Linked DNA regions of Pigmentiphaga aceris. Each later gene encodes a partner of the first gene's protein in a complex. Links are inferred from orthologs where the notes say so. Each region holds a gene or a part of one and is shown on either strand. Other genes may lie near its edges.

Region 1 (3,317 bases):
GACGTGGACATCCTTCGTCGCGCCTACCGTGCGCAGAAGAAGGAACTGGCTGAAATCTGGGCCAAGCGTACTGCCGACTTGCCGCTGCGCACGCCTTACGAAGCGCTGATCATGGCGTCCATCGTGGAAAAGGAAACCGGCCTGCACACCGAGCGCGAGCGGATTTCCGGCGTGTTTGCCAATCGCCTTCGCATCAACATGCCGCTGCAGACTGACCCGACGGTGATCTACGGCATGGGCGACGCCTTCGACGGCAACTTGCGCAGGCGTGACCTGCGAACCGACACGCCGTGGAATACCTACACGCGCAACGGCCTGCCGCCCACACCTATTGCCGCGCCTGGTCGCCAGGCCTTGCTGGCAGCGGTTCAGCCCGAAAAGCACAAGTTCTTCTATTTCGTGTCGCGTGGCGACGGTACCAGCGCCTTCTCTGAAGACTTGGCCGGGCACAACCGCCAGGTTGCGCGTTACATCGCCGCGATGCGCGCGGCGGGTCGCGCAGCATCTGCACCGGTGCAAGCGGTGCCCGGTGTGGAAACCGCAGGTGAACCAACTGCTGCCGATGCTGCCGCAAGCGATGCCATCAAGGCCGACGCTGAAAAGACCGAAGCTCCCAAGACTGACCCCACTACCAACAAGCCATGACCCTGTCGTCGACTGAAACTGGCGGCCCGCGTGGCCGCTTCCTGACGCTTGAGGGCGTGGATGGTGCGGGCAAAAGCACGCACGTAGACTGGATTGCGCAGACCCTGCGCGACCTGGGCATCGATGTGTTGCAGACCCGTGAGCCGGGCGGCACACCGCTGGCGGAAACGCTGCGCGAAATGGTCTTGAACCAGCCGATGTCACTGGAAACCGAAACTCTGCTGATGTTTGCTGCCCGCAGCGAACACATCAAACAGGTTATTGAACCTGCGCTGGCGGCAGGCCGTTGGGTGCTGAGCGACCGTTTCACCGACGCAAGCTACGCCTATCAGGGCGGTGGCCGGCAGTTGGGCGGCGATCGGGTGGCGGCGCTGGAAAAGTGGCTGCATCCGGGTTTGCAGCCTGATCGCACGTGGTTGTTCGACGTACCGCTGTCAGTAGCACGCGAGCGACTTGGCCGTGCACGTGTGCCAGACCGCTTCGAGCAGGAAAGCGACGCGTTCTTCGAGCGTACGCGCAACGCCTATCTGACGCGTGTAGCGGAATCGCCCGACCGTATCCGGGTGATTGACGGTACGCAGAGCATTGATGCCATCCGCGAATTGCTGGCCCAAGAGCTGCGCACCTGGGTGGCTGCATGAGCTTGGCGGTGGTTCCCCCTTGGTATGCGCAGACAGCGCAGCAATGGCTGTCGCAGCGTGAACGGTTTGCCCATGCGTGGCTGATTCATGGCTTGGCTGGCACGGGCAAAGTCGATTTTGCCCGGGCGGCAGCAGCGGCATTGCTGTGCGAATCGCCGCGCGGCCACTTGGCGTGTGGCGTGTGTCCGGCCTGTGTGTGGATGTCCAGCGGCAACCATCCCGACTTTCGACGTATCCGGCCAGACGCAGTGGCGCAGGAAGAGGGCGACGAAGAAGCCGGTGAGAACGAGGATGGCGAGGCACCCGCAGTGGATGTGGTGGCGCGTGCATCCAAGAAGGCCCCGTCCAAGGAAATCCGGGTTGAGCAGATCCGGGCGATGGAGGCCTGGGCTACTACCGGTACGCACCGGGGTGGTTTGCGGGTTGTGGTGCTGTATCCGGCCGACAGCCTGAATGTGGTGTCGGCGAATGCCTTGCTGAAGATTCTGGAAGAACCGCCACCAGCTACGGTATTTTTGTTGGTCAGCAATGCGCCTGATCGACTGTTGCCGACTTTGATTTCGCGTTGCCGTAGGTTGCCTTTGCCGGTGCCTGCGCCGGATGTGGCGCTGGCATGGCTGACTGCGCAAGGTGCCGACGATGCGGCCGGCCGGCTGGCCGCCAACGGTGGTGCTCCAATGGGTGCGTGGCGCAGCTTCCAGGCTGAAATCCCGGCGCGCCCGGTGTGGCTTGGCGATCTGATCGATACCCTGGCTGCCGGCCGCAGCCCGGATGTCGGAGCAATGGTCGAACTGCTGGAAAAGCAGCCGCCCGCGCACTGGTTAGACGCCTTGCAGCGCATGACGGTGGATATCGCCTTGATCCAGGCGGGTGCGGGTGCACGGTATTACCCGAGTGCATCGGGTGCGTTGGAGCGTATCGGTACCAGTGCTGGCCGGGTGTCGATTGCTGAGCTTGGTCGTTGGTTGCAACGGCAGCAGGGTATTTCTGGTCATCCTTTGAATGGTCGCTTGTTCGCCCACGAAACGCTGCTGCGCGTGGTTGAGGCTGTACGGGGGAGGTGACTGCTTGGGTTTTTTATGCCGTTGCCAGGGTGTAGCGCTGGGTACGTTGGTTACGGTGTAGCGTTCTTTTGCCAGTCGTGGGTGGTGGGGCCGGCTCGTCTGCCCCGCTGGACCTAGGCGTCGGGACTCCCGCCCTCCACCTCGTCCAGAAGGGCAGCCAATCCGGCCCCACCACCCGCGCCTTCAAAGCGGTTTGGTTAAAAGCGCATGCCGCCTTTGGGCGGTTTTCGTTTTTCTGGCTGATTGGTGCTGGACGCGGCTCCCCCGTACTGACGTATTCAATCCTTGAGCACCGCCCGGCTGGAGCCGGGGACTTGGCTGGCCAGGTCGCCACGAAGCGAGTCAACGGCTCACGTTTCGGACCGTCCTTCAGCAGCCTTTTACGGCAGCGCCACGCAAGAAAATTTGCGCGTCTGCTTGGTGGTGGGGTGACACCGAAGCGGGTGGCCGCCGCATCCCGGCATGCGGAGAGTGGCCGCGATGATCGTGGCGCTGGCGGCTGATTTGCGTAAAACAGCTGTGCTGTGTTGGTCGAGGCGCTTAGCATCATCGGCGCTCAGCACTGCTCACTACCGTTCAGCGCCGTCTTGAACGTTCTTTACCGCTTCGAACGCACGTCATCGCTTCGAACGTTCATCGCCAGCCCGAACGTCGATCATCAGTCCGAACGTTTAGTGCACAGCCTTCAAAGCGCCAACCTTCAGCGCCTCGCTTTTTCGTCGCATTACCTGGTGCGCGGCCACCCGCTTCCAAGTCACCCCACCACCAAGCAGATGCGCAAATTTTCTTGCGTGGCGCTGCCGTAAAAGGCAGCTGAAGAACCTACCGAATCGAAAGCCGGAGAAACCGCTTCGTGGCGACCTGGGCAGCCAGTCCCCAGGGCCAGCCGCGTGGCGATCAAGGACGGTGACCACCGAATGCCGAGAACCGCATCCAGCACCAAGCAGCCAGCAAAACGGCAAACGCC
Region 2 (3,175 bases), 720 kb from region 1 along the record:
GGACGACGCCACGCTGACCGATTCGCCGGCCGACCGTGCTGCCCTGCGCGAAGGTACCGGCATTCTGTTGCGTGCGCTGTACCCGGGCGCACCGCACATCACCCACGCGCTGTGGCAGGAGCTTGGCTTCGGCACGCGCATCGGTGATCTGATCGATGCACCGTGGCCGCAGGTCGACGAAGCCGCGCTGGTGCAGGACGAGATCGAGCTGGTGTTGCAGGTCAACGGCAAGATGCGTGGTTCGGTCACCGTGCCCGCAGCGGCCGACAAGGACGCCATCGAAGCCGCCGCCCGCGCACACGAGGCGGTCGAGAAATTCCTCGAAGGTCGTCCGCCCAAGCGCGTTATTGTGGTGGCCGGCAAACTTGTCAACGTGGTGGGATGATGGTCAAACGGTTTGAGATGGATCCGGCACGACGCACGGTGTTGCGCACCGCGCTGGCGCTCGGCATGACCGCAGCGCTGGCCGGTTGCGGCTTCGCGCTGCGCGGCCAGGCCACCCTGCCCTACAAGACGATTTACCTGGGTTTCTCGGGTAACAACGAACTTGGCGCAAACCTGCGACGCAACATCCGCTACACCTCCAGCACCGAAGTGGTTGATCGGCCGCAGGACGCAGAAGCGCTGTTCCAGATGATGAGCGAAGAGCGTCAGAAGATCATTCTGACGCTCGACGGTCAGGGTCGGGTACGCGACTACGAGCTGATCTACCGCGTGGTCTTCCGCGTGCATGACGGCAAGGGTCGCGAATTCATGCCGCCGACCGAAATCAGTCTGCGCCGTGAAATCTCGTTCAACGACAGCGCACTGATGGCCAAGGAATCGGAAGAACGCCTGATCTACCGCGAGATGCAGGCTGACCTGGTGCAGCAGATCATGCGTCGCATGGAAGCGCAGGGCCGCTGATTCATGGGTGTGTCATTACGCGCGGAGCAATTGGCTGCCCGGCTCAAACCGGGCGAGCCTTTGTCGTCGCTCTACACCGTTACCGGCGACGAAGCCCTGCTTGTCATCGAAGCCATGGATGCGCTGCGGGCGGCTGCGCGCGCGGCCGGCCACCTTGAACGTGAGGTGGTAGTCGCCGATGCGCGTACCGACTGGACCACGGTCCTGGCCGGTACGCAGTCGATGTCGCTGTTCGGTGAACGGCGCATTCTTGAGCTGAAGCTGCCGGGTGGCAAACCCGGCAAATCAGGCGGCGATGTCATTGCGCGTCTGGCGGCCGATTGCGGCACCAAACCGCCGGGCACCGCCGACTGCATCACGCTGGTGATGCTGCCGCGCATCGACAAGACCGGTCGCGCAACACCGTGGTTCACCGCACTGGCCGCGCATGGCGTGGTGGTGGAAGTACCCACCATTGATCGCAATGCGCTGCCGGACTGGATCGGCCTTCGTCTGGCAGCCCAGCAACAACGCGCCCGTGGCCCGGTATTGCAATGGATGGCCGAACGGGTCGAGGGCAATCTGCTGGCCGCGCATCAGGAAATCCAGAAGCTGGGTTTGCTGTATCCGGAAGGCGATCTGAGCCTGGAACAGGTGCAGGATGCCGTCGCCAACGTGGCCCGCTACGACGTGTTCACCTTGCGTGACGCAATGCTTGCGGGTGATGCCACGCGCGTGGTGCGCACGCTTGACGGCTTGCGCGCTGAAGGTGAAGCACTGCCGCTGGTGCTGTGGGCAGTTGGCGAGGAAATTCGCCTGCTGGCCCGCCTGGCCGAAGCGCGTGCACAAGGCCAGAACCTGAGCGCATTGATGCGCAGCCTGCGTTTCTTCGGACCGCGTGAGCGCCTGGCCGAACAGGTGCTTGACCGGGTGGCTCCAAACGCCTGGCCTGCCGCGGTTCGACATGCCCACGAAGTCGACAAGATGATCAAGGGTTTGTCGGTGCCCGGGCGCTTGGCAGACCCGTGGCACGAAATCACCCGACTTGCCCTGCGACTGGCCGCACGCCCGTCGCGCCAGACACCACGCCGACCTCCGCGCCCTGCAGCCTGACCGGCAGTTTTCCCAAAGCGCTTACACTCGGTAAGCGCCCGGCTCGGCCGCTTGATTTGCCGGCTTACTTGCCACCTCAATTGCCGCCACCCGCCGCCCTTTCCAACAGCAGACCCAGACACGTCCGCCGACGACCATGAAATCTCTCGACATCTCCGAATACATGACGCAGCTCGGTACGCGAGCACGCGCAGCATCGCGCGCCATCGCCCGAGCTGACGACACTGCCAAGTCAGGTGCCCTGCGCGCCATCGCACGTGGCCTGCAAGCCAATCGCGATGCCTTGATTGCCGCCAATGCAATCGACCTGGCGCGAGCCCGCGACAACGGCCTGGAACCCGCGATGCTGGATCGTCTTAAGCTGGACGACAAAGCCCTGTCGCGCATGATCGAAGGCCTGACCCAGATCGCCGGCATGCCGGACCCGATCGGTGAAATCACCGAGGTCAAGATTCGCCCCAATGGCATGCGTGTCGGCCGGATGCGTGTTCCGCTGGGTGTTATCGGCATCATCTACGAATCGCGTCCCAACGTGACCATCGACGCGGCGGCGCTTTGCCTGAAGTCGGGCAACGCGACGATTCTGCGCGGTGGCTCGGAAGCCATCGAGTCGAATGTGGCGCTGGGCGCTGTGATTCGGGCGGGATTGGAAGAAGCCGGCTTGCCGAGCGACGCAATTCAAGTGATCGAAACCACCGACCGTGCGGCCGTCGGTGCCTTGGTCACCGCCACGGAATACGTGGATGTGATCGTGCCGCGCGGCGGCAAACGCTTGATTGCGCGCCTGACCGAAGAAGCACGTGTACCGCTGATCAAGCACCTGGACGGCAACTGTCATGTCTACGTGGACAGCGCCGCAGACCTGGCACAGGCCCACACGATTGCGCTGAATGCCAAGACATATCGCTTCGGCATTTGCGGCGCGATGGAAACGCTGCTGGTGCATCAGTCGGTAGTCACCGATTTCCTGCCCAAGCTGGCTGCGGAACTGCGCGCCCGCGAGGTGGAATTGCGCGGCTGTGAACGCACCCGTGCCCTGTTGCCCGATGCTGCTGTCGCCACGCAGGAAGACTGGTTTACCGAATACGCCGCGCCCGTGCTGGCGATCAAGGTGGTCGACAGCCTGGACGAGGCCATCGACCATATCGAGTATTACGGCTCGCACCACACCGATTCG

The links.
Region 2: the proteins of holB (region 1) and holA are in contact, whole or in part, in a cryo-EM structure (PDB 8GIZ), measured with the Escherichia coli proteins. The link is inferred for Pigmentiphaga aceris from one-to-one orthologs.

The regions. Positions count from the first base shown.
Region 1 is NZ_CP043046.1:3,200,335-3,203,651, reverse strand. Bases 317-3,316 are described here. They hold holB (DNA polymerase III subunit delta'), read left to right. Parts: upstream 317-1,282; coding sequence 1,283-2,350; downstream 2,351-3,316. Other genes in these bases: FXN63_RS13900 (hypothetical protein), read left to right, coding at 2,878-3,156; tmk (dTMP kinase), read left to right, coding at 642-1,286; mltG (endolytic transglycosylase MltG), read left to right, coding at 317-645. In the rest of the region: more of mltG, read left to right, coding at 1-316. UniProt on the Escherichia coli protein: Part of the beta sliding clamp loading complex, which hydrolyzes ATP to load the beta clamp onto primed DNA to form the DNA replication pre-initiation complex.
Region 2 is NZ_CP043046.1:3,922,136-3,925,310, forward strand. Bases 96-2,953 are described here. They hold holA (DNA polymerase III subunit delta), read left to right. Parts: upstream 96-909; coding sequence 910-1,998; downstream 1,999-2,953. Other genes in these bases: leuS (leucine--tRNA ligase), read left to right, coding at 96-385; FXN63_RS17005 (LPS-assembly lipoprotein LptE), read left to right, coding at 403-906; FXN63_RS17015 (glutamate-5-semialdehyde dehydrogenase), read left to right, coding at 2,135-2,953. Also shown: more of leuS, read left to right, coding at 1-95; more of FXN63_RS17015, read left to right, coding at 2,954-3,175. UniProt on the Escherichia coli protein: Part of the beta sliding clamp loading complex, which hydrolyzes ATP to load the beta clamp onto primed DNA to form the DNA replication pre-initiation complex.